Regions from separate parts of the Streptomyces sp. NPDC045956 genome, predicted to be linked through region 2. Evidence: riboswitches for the same ligand, from Rfam matches in the RefSeq annotation. Region 2 holds a riboswitch; the other holds the start of a gene.
The links. A riboswitch is a leader RNA that binds a small molecule or an ion and turns the genes downstream of it on or off. The one in region 2 is predicted to bind cobalamin.
Positions count from the first base shown of each region.

Region 1 (7,676 bases), 340 kb from region 2:
CCTGCGGTTCCTGCTGCTCAGCTCGTTCCTCATTCCGCTCGGCAGCTTCATGGTCCTGCCGTTCATGTCGGTGTTCCTGCACGAACGGCTGGGGATGGGGCTCGGCACGGTCGGCGTCGTCCTGGCGGCGGCCTCACTCGTGCAGTTCTCCGGCGGCATCGTCGGCGGCGCCCTCGCGGACCGTATCGGGCTGCGCCGCACGATGCTGTGGGCCCTCGTCGTACGCACCGCCGGTTTCGCCGGGTTCCTGCTGGCCCTGCGCTGGCCGCCGCTGGCGGTCTGGGCGCTGGTCCTGACGTGCTGCGGTGCCGCGCTGTACCTGCCCGCCAACAAGGCCTACCTGGTGCACGGCGTCGACGACGAGCGCCGTCCGGCCTTCCTCTCGGCGGGCAACGCGGCACTCAACGCCGGGATGGCCGTCGGCCCGCTCATCGCCGGACCGTTCGTCCTGTCCTCGCCCGGCTGGCTCTTCGCGGCCGTCACGGCGCTGTTCCTGGCGGTCACCGTGGGACACGCGCGGCTGCCCGGAACGGGCGGGGCACGGACCACCGGGCCGGGCGAAAAGGCCGCCACGGGTCTCCTGACGGGCCTCGCACCGCTGCCGTTCGCCGCCAACGCGCTGGCCTTCTACCTCTACTTCCACTTCCAGCACTTCCTGGCGGTGTACGCCGTCGAGCGCGCCTCCGGCGCGTTCTACAGCGTGGTGCTGCTGCTCTGTTTCGCTCTGGTCATCGTCGTGCAGCCGCTCGCGTCGGGTCTGATCCGGCGCATGCCGTACGCCCTCGCCCTCGCGGTCGGCTTCACGGGTCTGGCGGCGGGCCTGGCCGTGCTGGCGGCCGGTACCCGGGCGGCCCTGCTGGCGGGCGGCGCGCTGATCACCCTGGGCGACATCGTGCTGTTCCTCAAGAACGACCTGGAGGCGCTGCGCCGCAGCCCCCGCTCCGACGCCGTCGTCTTCGGGCAGCAGCGGCTGGCCGCGGGCCTGGGCGCCTGCGCGAGCGGCGCGCTGGGCGGGCAGCTGTACGGCCTCGGCGAACGGGCCGGGCACACCGGCTGGTTCTGGCTGCTCGCGGCCGCCCAGTGCCTGCTGCTGCCCCCTCTGCTGCTCACGCTGCGCCGTCGCCCGGCGCGGCCCCCTGCCCCCGACGGCGACCACGAAGGAGCACTGACCCGCGATGACACGGACGGGCGGATTCCAGGACGATGACTTCTGGACCGAGTTCCACGACTTCCTCTTCTCCGAGCAGCGCTACGCGCAGGCCGAGGAGCTGCTCGACACCTCTCCCCTGCTCGCCCTCCCCGACGGAGCACGCGTGCTGGACCTGTGCTGCGGGCCGGGTGTCTTCACCGTGCCCCTCGCCCGCCGCGGGCACCGCGTGACCGGAGTCGACCTGAGCCCGGCCATGCTGGACCGGGCCCGCAAACGCTCCGCGGACGCCGGTGCCGACGTGACGTACGTGCGGGCCGACGCACGCGACTACGAGGCGCCGGGCGGCTTCGACGTCGTCCTCAACATGTTCACCTCCTTCGGGTACTTCGAGGACCCCGCCGACAACGCGCGCGTGCTGCGCACCATGTACACCTGCCTGGCGCCCGGCGGGGCGCTCGTCCTCGACCTCGCGGGGAAGGAACTCCTGGCCCGCAGGGTCACCCCGCCCAAGGTGGTGCGGCGGGGCGACGACCTGATGGTGCAGACCGACACCGTGCTGGACGAGTGGGCGCGGCTGCGCAGCGAGTGGGTGCTGGTCCGGGGCGACCGGGTGACCCGGGCCACCCTGACGTGGTTCGTGTACAGCGCCGTGGAGTTGCGGCGGATGGCCGAGGAGGCGGGGTTCGGCCGCGTGGAGGTCTTCGGCGGGTTCGACGGCCGCCCCTACGACGAGGACGCCGAACGGCTCGTCCTGAGGGCCGTCCGCGAAGGGTGAGGCAGGGGCAGGGCGTGCGGCCGGGAACCGCACGCCCTTTCGCCGTCGGCCGGGCGAAACGTAGGATCACCTGGTCATCGCCGCGACGGGAGACAGGAAGCCGGTGCGAATCCGGCACGGTCCCGCCACTGTGACCGGGGAGCGCCCCTCCGACACGCCACTGCGCACCGCGCGGGAAGGCGGGGGGAACGTCGATCCGGGAGTCAGGACACTGGTCCGTCGCGGGCCCGATCCGAGGAGCGCGGACTCCAGGAGGCTTCACGTGTCCCAGCTGTTCACCCCTGCCCGCACACGCGGGTTCCTTCGTGCCACGGCCGTCGCCGTGGCACTGTCGTCGCTGCTGCTCACCACCGGCTGCGGTGCGTCCGACGAGGGCGGCGGCGACGCCGAGGCCACCGCCGCCGTGCCCGCGGGTTTCCCGGTCACCGTCGACAACTGCGGCGTGCGGACGACGTACGACAGGCCGCCGTCGCGGGTGGTCACCGTCCACCAGCACCCGGCGGAACTCATGCTCGCGCTCGGTCTGAAGGACCGCATGGTCGGCACGGCCTTCCCCGACTCCGCCGTCCTGCCGGAGCTGAAGGAGGACTACGAGGCGATTCCCGAACTGGCGGAGCGGGAGCCGTCGTTCGAGAAGGTCCTGGACGCCGAGCCCGACTTCGTCTACGGCGGCTACGGCAGCGCCTTCGACGAGAAGGAGGGCCGTTCTCGCAAGGCGTTCGCCGACGCGGGCATCGACACCTACCTCAACCGCGAGTACTGCGGCGAGAAGCGGGTGACGATGAAGGACACCTACGACGAGATCCGCACCGTCGGCAGGATCTTCGGCGTCCAGGACCGGGCCGACGCGCTGGTCGCGGACCTGGAGGGCCGCGTCGGCAAGGCCGCCACCGGCGTACGGGGCGAGCCCCGGGTGCCCGTCTTCGTCTACGACAGCGGTGACAAGAGCGCCTTCACCGCGGGCGGCAAGAGCCTCGGCACCGAGCTGATCCGGCTGGCCGGCGGCGAGAACGTCTTCGCCGACCTCGACGACGTCTTCGGCGACGTCTCCTGGGAGCAGGTCGTCGAGCGCAGGCCGGAAGCCATCGCCATCTACGACTACGCCGGCGCCGGCAGCGTCGAGGAGAAGAAGAAGTACCTGCTCTCCCGGCCCGCGCTCGCCGACGTGCCCGCCGTCAGGAACAAGCGGTTCGTCGTCCTGCCGCTGACCGCCACCCTGGTCGGCATCCGCTCGGCCTACGCGGTCGGGGACCTGGCCCGCGGGCTGCATCCCAAGAGCTTCCGATGACGCAGGCCGCAACCGGCACGTCCACCGGACGGACGGTCCGTCGGCGCGGCACCGAGGAGCCGGGAGGGGGCGGTACGCGGCTGGCCGTCACCCTGCTCGTCCTCACCGTCCTGCTACTGGTCTCCGCCACGGCGGGCCTCGCGATCGGTTCCGTCCAGGTGCCGCCCGGACAGGTGTGGGGCATCGTGACGCACGCCCTGGGAGCCGACTGGCAGGATCCGGACTGGTCGCGGGCCCGGGAGACCATCGTGGTGGACGTCCGGGCGCCGCGGGTGCTGCTCGGTGCGGTCACCGGCGCCGGCCTGGCGGTGATCGGCACCGCCCTGCAGGCCCTGGTGCGCAACCCGCTCGCCGAGCCGTACCTGCTGGGTGTCTCCTCCGGGGCGTCCCTCGGCGCGGTCTCCGTGATCGTGTTCGGCGTCACCTTCTTCGGTCCGCTCTCCCTGTCGGTCGCCGCCTTCGCCGGCGCCCTGGGCGCGCTCGTCCTCGTCTACGCCACCGCCCGCACCGGGGGACGCATCACCTCGGCGCGGCTGGTGCTGTCCGGGGTGGCGATCGCGGCGGTGCTCACCGCGGTCCTCGATCTGCTGCTGCTCACCACCGACCGGGGCAACGAGGCCCGCGCGGTCCTCGCCTGGACCCTCGGCGGGCTGGGGGGCGTCGAGTGGGGCACCCTGTGGCTGCCGAGCACGGCCCTGCTGCTCGGTGTCGGCGCCCTCATGGTGCAGGCCCGCAACCTGAACCTGCTGCTGGCCGGCGAGGAGGCGGCCACCACGATGGGGCTGGACGTGGCCCGCTTCCGCGCCCGGCTGTTCGTCGTGCTCTCCCTGGTCACGGGCGTACTGGTCGCGGCGGCCGGGCCGATCGGCTTCGTCGGGCTGATGATGCCCCACATCGTGCGGCTCTTCGTCGGCGGCGACCACCGCCGGGTGCTGCCCACGGCGGCCCTGGGCGGGGCGGTCTTCCTGGTCTGGGCCGACATCGCCGCACGGACGGTCGCCGCGCCGGCGGAGATACCCGTCGGCGTGCTCACGGCCCTGTGCGGCGGGCCGTTCTTCCTGTGGCTGATGCGCCGGGACGCCCGGCGCGGCACCGACCGAGGAGTGGCATGACGGCGACCGACCTGAGCGTGGACGGCGTCACGCTCACCGCGGGAGCCCGCCACCTGGTGCGCGACGTCTCCCTGACGGCCCGCCCGGGCGAGACCGTCGGGCTGGTCGGCCCCAACGGCAGCGGGAAGTCCAGTCTCCTGCGCGCCGTCTACCGCGTCCTGCGCCCCGACGCCGGTCAGGTCCGGGTCGACGGGGGCGACGCCTGGTCGCTGCCGGTGCGGCGCCTGGCCCGCACGGTGGCGGCGGTGGTCCAGGACTCGGCCGCCGACTTCGACCTCGCCGTCCGGGAGGTCGTCGCCATGGGCCGCACCCCGCACAAGCGGCTCCTGGCCGGCGACACCCCCGAGGACGCCGCACTCGTCGACTCCGCGCTGCTCGCCGTGGACGCCGTCCATCTGGCGGACCGCCCCTTCGACCGGCTCTCCGGCGGCGAGCGCCAACGCGTCCTCATCGCGCGCGCCCTGGCCCAGCAGCCCACGCTGCTGGTCCTCGACGAACCGACCAACCACCTCGACATCCGGCACCAGTTGTCCGTGCTCGGCATCCTGCGCCGGCTGCCCGCCACCGTGCTGCTCGCCCTGCACGACCTCAACCTGGCCGCCTACTACTGCGACCGCCTCTACGTGCTGAACGACGGTGCGGTCACCGCCTCGGGCCCGCCCGCCGAGATCCTCACCCCGCGGCTCCTGGCCGAGGTCTACGGGGTGGAGGCGGAGGTCGCCACCCACCCGCGCACGGGCGCCCCGCAGGTGACGTTCCTGCCCGGGGAACCACCCCGGGCCGCGCAGCGGCCGTGAGGGTCAGTCATCCACGGTGCGGATGCCTCTCATCCGTACCGTGGATGACGCCCGCCGTGCGCGCGCGGCGGGTCCCGCTCAGTCCTCGGGCCGGTCGGCCATCCGCTTGCCGACCCGGGCGGCGGTCTCGCGCAGCCAGATGTGCGCCGCGTCGTGGGTGTGCACCGGGTGCCACCACAACGCCTCCCGCAGCGGCACCGCCTCGTAGGGCGGCTCCACCACCCGTACCGCGGCGAGCGGGGCGAGGAGCCGGGCGAGGCGGGCCTGGAGCAGGGCGATGCGCCGGGTTCCGCCGACCAGCAGCGGCATGATCTGGAAGCTGTCCACGGAGACCTCGACGCGGGGCTCGATGCCCAGCATGCCGAGCTGGCGGACGGCCGGGGCGTCGTAGGTGCGCTGGTAGGTGACCCAGGGCAGCCGGGCCAGGTCCTCCCGGGTCAGCCGGTCGTCGACGCTCGGGTGGTCCTCGGCGACGAGGAAGACCCACCGGTCCTGGTAGAGGTCGGTGGCGGGGAAGTCGCTGATGACGCCGTGGGGCATGAGCAGGCCGTCGGTGGTGCTCAGCAGCGTGTCGGTGGCGTCCACCACGGTGGTCGGCGTCTGCGCGAAACGCAGCCGGATGCCGGGCGCCTCCTGGTGCACGACCCGGGCGAGTTCGGTACCGAAGACGGCGACCGCGTAGTCGGACGCGACCAGCCTGAACTCCCGGTTCTCCCGGGCCGGGTCGAAGTGGGCCTGGCTGGCGAAGAGCCGTTCCAGCAGATCGTAGGCGGTGGACGCGCGGTCGAGCAGGACCTGCCCGAGAGCGGTCAGCTCGTAGTGGCCGCCGACCCGCGCCAGCAGGTCGTCGTCGAAGTGGCGGCGCAGACGCGAGAGCGCCGCGCTCATCGCCGGCTGGCTCAGGCCGACGCGCTGCCCGGCACGGGTCACGTTGCGCTCTTCCAGCAGGGCGCGCAGGGCGACCACGAGGTTGAGGTCCAGGCGACTGAGATTCACGGCGGTTTCCCTAGCTGTCCGGCGATGACCTGCGGGAATTCGTTCAACAGATAATTATCATCCACGGAATTGATTTCCCTGATCGCGAGTGGCGGGTCCAGATTAGTGCCATCGCAATCAGGAGGACATGTCCGTGAAACCTGAAGCCGCGTCCGCCCTCTTCGCCGGACCCTTCGCCCTGGCCACCGTTTCCGCTCCCGAAGGCCCCGCCTTCCCCGCTCTCGTCACCCCCGACGCCCAGGTGCTCGACCTGCGTCCCGCTCTCGGTGAGACCGGTTCGAGCATGCGCGGGCTCCTCGACGCGTGGGACTCGGTGGCGCCGCGGCTGGCCGCGCTCGCCGCCGACGCCTCCCTCGTGCGCGCGCCGTTGTCCGACCACCGCGTGCACGCCCCCGTCGAGCCGCGCCAGGTCTTCCAGTCCGGGGCGAACTACCGGCAGCACGTGATCGACCTGCATGTCGCCCACCGCGCGCCCGGCGACGAACGGCCGGAGGCGGAGCGGCGCGCGGAGGCCGCGGAGATCATGGACCGGCGGGCGGCCGAGGACCTGCCGTACGTGTTCATCGGCCTGCCGAGCGCGGTCACCGGCCCCTACGACGACGTCGTGCTGCCCTCGTGGGCCGAGAAGCCCGACTGGGAGCTGGAGCTGGCCGCGGTGATCGGCCGGCCCGCCCACCGGGTGTCCCCGGCTCAGGCCCTGGAGTGCGTCGCCGGGTACACGATCGCCAACGACCTGACCGACCGGGCCACCGTCTTCCGCCGGGACATGCCGCAGATCGGCACCGACTGGCTGCGCAGCAAGAACGCGCCGGGCTTCACCCCGCTGGGCCCGTGGATCGTGCCCGCCGCGTCGGTCGCGGACCCGGGCGACCTGCGCCTCACGCTGAAGCTCAACGGCGAGACGATGCAGGACGAGTCCACCAAGGACATGCTCTTCGACGTCGCGCGGATGGTCTCCTACGCCTCGCAGACCGCCCGGCTGCTCCCCGGCGACCTGGTGCTCACCGGCTCCCCCGCCGGCAACGGCATGCACTGGGGCCGGCTGCTGCGCGACGGCGACGTCATGGACGCCTCCATCACCGGGCTCGGCACCCAGCGCACCCGCTGCGTGGCGGAGGCAGCCCGATGACCCCGGACCGCACGGACCCCGCGGGCGCGGTCGCCCGGGCCGCGAAGGCGTACTCCAACTGGGGCCGCTGGGGGCAGGACGACGTGCTCGGCACGCTCAACTTCCTCGACGAGGCCAAGCGCCGCGAGGGCGCCGCGCTGATCCGGCGGGGCGTCAGCTTCTCCCTCTCGCAGCGCTTCGACATCGACGGCCCGCAGAAGGGCTGGCGCCGCCGCACCAACCCGGTGCACACGATGCTGGACACCGGCACCGACGCCGCCCTCGGCAACCAGGGTCTGCCGCACGGCATCGGCGGCGCCGACGACGTCATCGCCATGCCGTTGCAGTGCTCCACCCAGTGGGACGGGCTCGGCCACATCTTCGACCACGGCAGGGCGTGGAACGGCCGCCCGGCCGAGAAGGTCGTCACCTCCGACGGCGACCAGGTCA
Region 1 is NZ_JBWKKZ010000003.1:351,709-359,384, reverse strand. It holds gene AC07FV_RS10610 (MFS transporter) at 1-1,207, shown strand, start outside; gene AC07FV_RS10605 (class I SAM-dependent methyltransferase) at 1,176-1,925, shown strand; cobalamin riboswitch at 1,982-2,159, shown strand; gene AC07FV_RS10600 (ABC transporter substrate-binding protein) at 2,188-3,213, shown strand; gene AC07FV_RS10595 (FecCD family ABC transporter permease) at 3,210-4,325, shown strand; gene AC07FV_RS10590 (ABC transporter ATP-binding protein) at 4,322-5,122, shown strand; gene AC07FV_RS10585 (LysR family transcriptional regulator) at 5,201-6,118, opposite strand; gene AC07FV_RS10580 (fumarylacetoacetate hydrolase family protein) at 6,246-7,247, shown strand; gene AC07FV_RS10575 (cyclase family protein) at 7,244-7,676, shown strand, end outside.
Region 1: linked by a shared signal. The riboswitch ahead of AC07FV_RS10600 (ABC transporter substrate-binding protein) and the one ahead of AC07FV_RS09125 (energy-coupling factor ABC transporter permease) in region 2 are both predicted to bind cobalamin.

Region 2 (7,676 bases):
CACGGGGGCGCTGGAGGACGACGGCACCCGGGTCGCCCTGGCCCAGCTCATCGCGGCCGGCGTACCGGAGCGGCGGGCCCGGACCGTCGTCGAGGCCCTCACTCCGGCGGAGCCGATCCCGGGCGAGTAACCCCCGGCCCGCACCACGCCCCACCACGCCCCACCACCCCACTCACCCCCTCCGCGCCCCCCCGCCCAGCCGCGGGCACCCGCGCCCCGACGGCCCGCCCCGGCACCCGGTACGTCGACTTGCGCACCCCTCCGGCCGCCCCCTGCCTGCCCGCCGCGTCGGCCTCGCTCACCCCCCCGCTCCGGCCGCCGGGCCCCCGTGCCGCGCCCTCCCGGCCTGCGCCCACTCCTTATTTGCACCTCCATGTGCAACAAACTACGCTGCGATAAGTCTGCACATCGATGGGCAATTAACTCGCCCCAGCCCCCGGGAGCCCCGATGCCCCTCCTAGCCCCCACCCCCGTCGAGAAGATGACCGGGCCGTACGCGCGGCGCTGGTGGGCCCTCGTCGTCCTCTGCCTGAGCCTGCTGATCGTCGTCATGGCCAACACGTCGCTGATCGTGGCCGCACCGGACATGACGGCCGACCTCGGCCTCAGCAGCAGCGACCTGCAATGGGTCATCGACGGCTACACCGTCCCGTACGCCGCGCTGATGCTGGTCCTCGGCTCGGTGGGCGACAAGTACAGCCGCCGCGGCGCCCTGATCACCGGCCTGGTGATCTTCGCGGGCGGTTCCGTGATGGGCAGCCTGGTGGAGGAGACCGGGCTGGTCATCGCGGCCCGGGCGATCATGGGCGTCGGTGCCGCCGTCGTCATGCCGGCCACGCTGTCCCTGCTGGTCGCGGTCTTCCCGAAGGGGGAGCGGGCCCGGGCCATCACCGCCTGGACCGCCACCTCGGGCCTCGCCATCGCGGTCGGCCCCCTGGTCGCCGGCCGACTCCTGGAGGACCACGCCTGGGGCTCGACCTTCCTGGTCAACGTCCCCGTCGCGGTCGCCGCCGTGGTCGGCGCGCTGATCCTCGTACCGCCGTCCAAGGCGGCCGGCATGGGCCGGATCGACTACGTCGGCGGTCTGCTGTCCATCGTCTCCGTCGGCAGCCTGGTCTACGCGACCATCGAGGGCCCGCACTTCGGCTGGGGGGCCGGCCCGGTCACCGCCGCCGTCGTCGCGGTCGTCGGCCTCGCCGCCTTCGTGACCTGGGAGCTGCGCCACCCGCACCCCATGCTGGACGTCCGCAGGTTCCTGCTGCGCCCGTTCAGCGGCTCGATGCTGGCGGTGCTGTTCTTCTTCTTCGGCACCTACGGCGCCATCTACTACGCCACGCAGTTCCTGCAGTTCGTGCTGGGCTTCGGCGCCCTGGAGACCGGCGTACGGCTGCTGCCGCTGGCCGGCGCCGTGTTCGTCGGCGCCGCCGTCACCGGCCGGCTGACACCGAGGCTGGGGGTGAAGGCCATGGTCGGCTCCGGCATGGTGCTCGGCACCGTCGGCGTCCTCCTGCTGGTCCTCGTCGAGAAGGACTCGACGTACGCCGACTTCCTGGCTCCGATACTGCTGCTGGGCCTCGCGATCGGGCTGAGCGTGTCGCCGGCCACCGACACCATCATGGGTTCCTTCCCGGAGAGCGAACTGGGCGTCGGCGGCGGGGCCAACGACACCGCGCTGGAACTCGGCGGCTCCCTGGGGATCGCCGTGCTGGGCTCCCTGCTCGGCACCGCCTACCGGGACGAACTCGCCGACCTGGCCGGCGGCCGGCTCCCGGCCACCGCGCTGGACACCGCCCAGGACTCCGTGGGCGGCGGACTGGCCGTCGCCGAGCGGCTCGCGGCGAACCCCTCGGCCGGACCGCGGCAGGCCGAGGCCCTGGCCGACGCCGTGCACCAGTCCTTCGCCCACGGGGTCGCCTCGACCAGCCTCGTCGGCGGGATCATCATGGCCGCCGGCACCCTCATCGTCCTCGCCGTCCTGCCCGGCCGCCGCCGCACCGCCCGCCGGCTGCCGGAGGACGGCCCGGCGCGGGACCGGGACGCGGAGTTCAGCGACTCGGCACGGTGAGCCGCCCCGGCCGGTTCCGCGTCAGTCGGCCAGAGCGGCCAGCTCCTCCGGCGTGCGCGGACCGGCCGCCGAGTCCGTCAGCAGGCCCCGCGCCCGCAGCACCCGCGCCACCGCCACCCCCCACGGCAACCGCAGCCCCGCCCGCCCCAGCAGGTCCGCGCGGGTCAGCGCCTGGGCCGTCGGGCCCGTGTGCACACCGTCCGGGGTGAGCAGGGCCACGTCGTCCGACCGACGCAGCGCGAGGTCGACGTCGTGGGTGGCCATCACCACCGTGGTGCCGCCCGCGCGGAGCCCGTCCAGAGTGGCGAGCAGCCTCTCCTGGCCGTCCGGGTCGAGCCCCGCGGTGGGCTCGTCGAGGATCAGCACCCGCGGGCGCATCGCCACGGCCCCGGCGATCGCCGTCCGCTTGCGCTGCCCGTACGACAGCAGATGGGTGGGCCGGTCCGCCAGCGCCGCGATGTCCAGCGCGGCCAGCGCCTCCCCGACCCGCGACCGGACCTCCGCGTCGGACAGACCCAGGTTCAGCGGACCGAAGGACACGTCCTGCCCCACCGAGGCCGCGAACAACTGGTCGTCCGGGTCCTGCACCACCAGCTGCACCGTGGTCCGCAACCGGGTCAACCCCTTGCGGTCGTACGCCACCGGCTCGCCGTCCACCGTCAACGTCCCGGTGTCCGGCCTGAGTCCGCCGCTGAGCAGCCGCATCAGCGTGGTCTTGCCGCTGCCGTTGCGGCCCAGCAGCGCCAGCGCCCGTTCCTCGCGCACCTCGAAGTCCAGGCCGCTCAGCACGTCCGGGCCCTCCTCGTACGCGAAGGACACGCCCCGCAGGGCGACCGGCGGCGGCGCGGCACTCCCGGCCCCCTCGGCCCTCTCGTTCACGACAGCGGCCCTTCCAGTACGAGGGTGAGGGCGGTCAGCGTCGCCAGCAGGGCGAGGCTCGCCGCCGTGAAGGGCACCGAGACGCGGGCCTCGGGCACCAGGACGCGCAGGGTGCCGTCGTAGCCGCGACCCGCGAGACCCGACTGGAGCCGCGCCGCCCGGTCGAAGGCCCGCACGAAGGCCGTCGCGCCGAGCCCGCCGAGGGAGCGCCACGCGGCGGCGCGGCTGGTGTGACCCAGCCGCGCCGCCTGCGCCTCGCGGATCCGGCGCACGGAGTCCAGCAGCAGGAAGCTCATGCGGTACGTCACCAGCGCCACGTCCACCACCGGCGCCGGTACTCCGGCCCGCACCAGGCGGGGCAGCAGGTCGGACATCGGCGTGGTGAACGCGAACAGCAGCACGCCGAGGGAGGCCGCCGAGGTCCGCAGCAACAGCTCACCGGCGCGCACCGGCCCGCCGTCCGCCGCCGTCAGGAACCCGCCCGGGCCCCCGACCTGCACGAGCAGGGGCAGCGCCCCCGTCACGCAGAAACCCAACGGCACCCGGTACGCCCGCCACAGCCGCCGCCCGGGCACGCCCGCCGGGCCGAGCAGCACCGCGAGCACCGTCACCAGCACCAGCGCCGCTCCCGGCCAGGGCGGCAGCGAGACGGCGAGCACGGTCAGGCCGAGCCCGAGCACGGCCTTGTCCACGGGATGGCGGCGGCGCCACCCACTGCTGTGCGCCGCCGCGTCGATCGGCAGCACTCAGTCCCCTTCGGACGCGTCCCGGCCGGCCGGCGCCACCGCCCGCTCCGCACCCTGCCGCCGGCCCCGGCGCAGACCGAAGTAGTAGGCCAGGACGCCCGCGCCGAGCGCGGCCTGCAACGCGAACAGCGCCGACTCGATCTCCCCGGACGGCGGCTCGTACAGCGGCGAGAACCACGGCTCGTAGTCCGGCTCGATCTCGGTGATCGCCGTCTCCGCCTCGGCGTCGGCCCCCGCGAACGGCTCCTCCTTGTGATCGCCGAGCCCCAGCACCAGCGGCAGCACCGCGAGCGCGGCCACGACCAGGAGCAGCAGGGCGTTGATCTTCGCGTTGCGGCTCATCGGGCCACCGCCTCCCGCTCGCCGGACGCGCCCTCGGCGCTCCCGGTCCCCTTGCCGGGGCCCGAGCGCCTCGACAGCACACCCAACCGGATCAGTTCCCCCTTGCTGGACTGCACCAGCAGCCGCATGACGACGACCGTGAGCAGGCCCTCGCTCACCGCCAGCGGGATCTGCGTGACGGCGAAGATGGAACCGAACTTGCCGAGGGCCCCCAGGAAGCCGCTGCCCGGGTCGGGGAAGGCGAGCGCCAGCTGGACGCTGGTGACGCAGTAGGTGGACAGGTCGGCGACGAAGGCGCCGAAGAACACCGTGACCATCAGCGGCACGCCGGAGCGGCGCAGTACCCGGTGGACGGCGTAGCCGGCCCAGGGACCCACCACCGCCATCGAGAAGACGTTGGCACCGAGCGTGGTCAGCCCGCCGTGCGCGAGCAGCAGCGCCTGGAAGAGCAGGGTGATGGTGCCCAGCACCGCCATGATCGGCGGCCGGAACAGGATGGCGCCCAGACCGGTGCCCGTCGGGTGCGAGCAACTCCCGGTGACGGACGGCAGTTTCAGGGCCGACAACACGAACGTGAAGGCTCCGGAGGCCCCGAGGAGCAAGGTGCTCTCCGGATGCTCCCTGACCTCACGGGTGAGTGACCGCACTCCGTGGACGACGAACGGCGCGGACGCGACACCCCAGGCGATCGCGTGCGCCGGAGGCAGAAAACCCTCGGCTATGTGCATGGCTCAGCAGACCCTCTCCAGCACCTCGTGGATGGACGACGCGCCTTGGCCGGTCTCCTGGCTTACGGGTGACACCGCCCGTGCTCCGCCTTCCCGGGTCCGAGGACCCAGTGGCTGCCCGTGAGGGCCGGAGCCGGACTTCCCGATTCACAGTGGCGAGGGCCGCACCGGCATCACACCGGATTTCCCGTTCACCAAGGCGTGGCGACAGTAGTGCTCCCGAAGGGGCGGTGACAAGCGCCCCTCCGGCCCGCGGACGTATGCGGGTTCGCGCAGGTGGCGTCGGTGGACGTCGTCCCGCGGCCGTCAGCCGTGCCGGTCCCGGTCGGTGCGCCGGACCACCATGTCGCGCAGCCGCTGGGTGAGCGCGGTCGCCGCCGCGGTCAGGAACACGAAGCTGTAGACGATCTGGAGGACCGTCACGATACGGGCCGTCTGGCCGCTCGGGGTGATGTCGCCGTACCCGACGGTCGCCAGCGTGACGACGGTGAAGTACAGGGCGTCGACGCGGGTGTCGAGGCCGGTGAACTCGCCCTCGTGCTTGGCGAGGGCGTAGTAGGTGGCCGCGAAGATGTGCACGGTCAGGACGATCAGCAGGGACAGGACCGCACCGGGCCGGGAGTCCGGGCGGTTGGTGAACACGTGGCGGATCTGCCGGAGCAGCAGCACGGCCACGACGGCGAGTGCGAGGGCGAACAGCACCCAGCTGAGCACGGGGCGCCGCGGGCCAAGGTGGTCGAGCGGGAGGACGAAGTAGGCCACGATCACGGCCGCCGTGACACCGGCCCGCGTCAGCCAGGGGCGTGCCGTGTGCCAGAGGGCCCGCAGACGGCCGGAGCGCGCGGGGCCGCCCCGCGGGCTGCCGGGCCGCCGCCGGCCGGACCGGTGGTCCTCCGTCACCGTGCCGTTCCCTCGGCCGGGCTGTCGGCGGCCGCCGGGTCGGTCCGGCGCACCAGTTGGGCGACGACGAAGGCGACGACCGAGGCGATGACGATCAGCGGCGTCTGGTCGTGGGCGTCCCTGCCCATCAGCAGCACCGCCAGCACCGCGCTGGCCAACGGCAGTCCCGTCACCGCCGCCGCGGCGGCCGAGATGCCCAGGGCGAGGGCCGGGGTCGCCCCGAAGCCCGGCAGCCCGGAACACGCGACGGCCGTGGCAGCGCCCAGCAGCACCGCCGGGAAGATCGGCCCCCCGCGCAGGCTGCCCAGCGCGATGCCCCAGGCCAGCCCCTTGCACGCCACCAGGGCGACCAGCGCGCCCACCGACCACGCGTGCGGGTCCGAGGCCAGTACGCCGAGGGTCGCCTGACCGGACAGGGCCGCCTCCGCCGGGGACCGGCCGGTGACCAGGGCGTACACGCACAGGCAGCCGCCCACGGCCACGGCGCACAGGACGGTGCGCGCCGCCGTGTGCCGCCGCGTCCAGGAGACGGTGCGGCGACCCAGTTCGCGGCCCAGCGTGACCAGCACCGCGATCAGGGCCGCCGTGGGGACCCCCCAGAGGAAGTCGCCCGCGTCCGGGCCGACGGCCGGCGGGAGGTCCTGGAGGCTCAGGGCACCGATCTCCAGGCCCGTCCACTGCCCGAACCCGGTGAAGACCAGCGCGCCGGCCGCGCTGGCCAGCAGACACGGCAGCAGCAGGGCGACGAGCTGGGCGCCCGCCAGCCCCGCCCCCTCGATCAGCAGGACGGCCGCCGCCACCGGACCGCCGAGGATGGTGGAGATCGCGGCGGTGGACCCGGCCGTCGCGATGATCGCGCTCGCCTTCGGGTCGCCGGCCGCGCCCGCCCGCCGGACCGCCAGCAGCGCGAGCCCGCTGCCGACGGCCATCAGCGGCGCCTCCGGCCCCAGCACCACACCGAGCGGCAGCGTGGCCAGCGCGGCCAGCACCGCGCCGGGCAGCGCACGGGGGCCGACGGGAGCGCCGCCCAGCCCGTTCACCGGCAGATGCCCGCCGCCGCCCGGCATCCTGGTGACGATCGGCGCCAGGATCAGCCCGGCCAGCAGCAGCGCGGGCAGTGGCCACCACCAGGGCGGGGCGTCGTAACCGGCCGCCCGGGGCAGCGACGTCCACACCCAGTGCTGCACCTGGTGCTGGAACCCGACGAAGAAGAAGCAGGCCAGCGCGATCGGCACGCCCAGCAGGACGCACAGCAGCAGCAGCCGCAGATAGCCGGGGCTCAACAACGTGTGCCGCAGGGACTGTTCCGCCCGGCCCGGCACCGCGTTCGCCGGCGGGGGTCCAGTCGCCACGGTCCTCCTCCGTCCACCTCGCCCCGGCACCTGGTCCGACGGGTCCGGAGCACGCGTTCGCACGTGCGCCTCAGTTAACGCGAGGCGGGCCGGGGACGCATGCGCACGGGGCGCCCCCGAGGGAGCGGGCGGCGGGCGGGCCGGACGGTGCCGGTTCACCCGTCCGGCGTACCCGCATGGCCGGTCGGCGGGGGTGGCCGCAGGCTCGGAGTGACCTGTCGTCGCCCGGCGCGCCGACAGGCCGAGGCCCGTACGGGGACACGCAGAAAGGACTCGCTCATGAGCCAGCACGCCGCACCTTCTCCCGGCAGGCCGACGCACGGCACAGGCGCCCCGCGGCCGGCGGACCGCTCCAGCGGATGGGTGACCGGCGGGGTCGTCTTCGCGGGCGTCCTGATGCTGCTGAACGGTGCCCTCGCCGTCCTTCAGGGCATCGCGGCCCTCGCCGAGGACGACGTGTACGCCCGCGTCGGCAGCTACGTCTACGAACTCAACCTCACCGGCTGGGGCATCATCCACGTGATCCTGGGCGCCCTCGTCCTCGCCACGGGCTACGGACTGCTCAAGGACATGGCCTGGGCGCGCTTCGCGGGTATCTTCCTCGCCTCGCTCAGCCTCATCGCCCAGTTCCTGTTCCTGCCGTACGCGCCCGTCTGGTCGGTGA
Region 2 is NZ_JBWKKZ010000003.1:11,006-18,681, forward strand. It holds gene AC07FV_RS09100 (TetR/AcrR family transcriptional regulator) at 1-130, shown strand, start outside; gene AC07FV_RS09105 (MFS transporter) at 449-2,065, shown strand; gene AC07FV_RS09110 (ATP-binding cassette domain-containing protein) at 2,087-2,944, opposite strand; gene cbiQ (cobalt ECF transporter T component CbiQ) at 2,941-3,690, opposite strand; gene AC07FV_RS09120 (energy-coupling factor ABC transporter substrate-binding protein) at 3,691-4,032, opposite strand; gene AC07FV_RS09125 (energy-coupling factor ABC transporter permease) at 4,029-4,760, opposite strand; cobalamin riboswitch at 4,791-4,974, opposite strand; gene AC07FV_RS09130 (potassium channel family protein) at 5,067-5,555, opposite strand; gene AC07FV_RS09135 (chloride channel protein) at 5,657-7,012, opposite strand; gene AC07FV_RS09140 (DUF7144 family membrane protein) at 7,292-7,676, shown strand, end outside.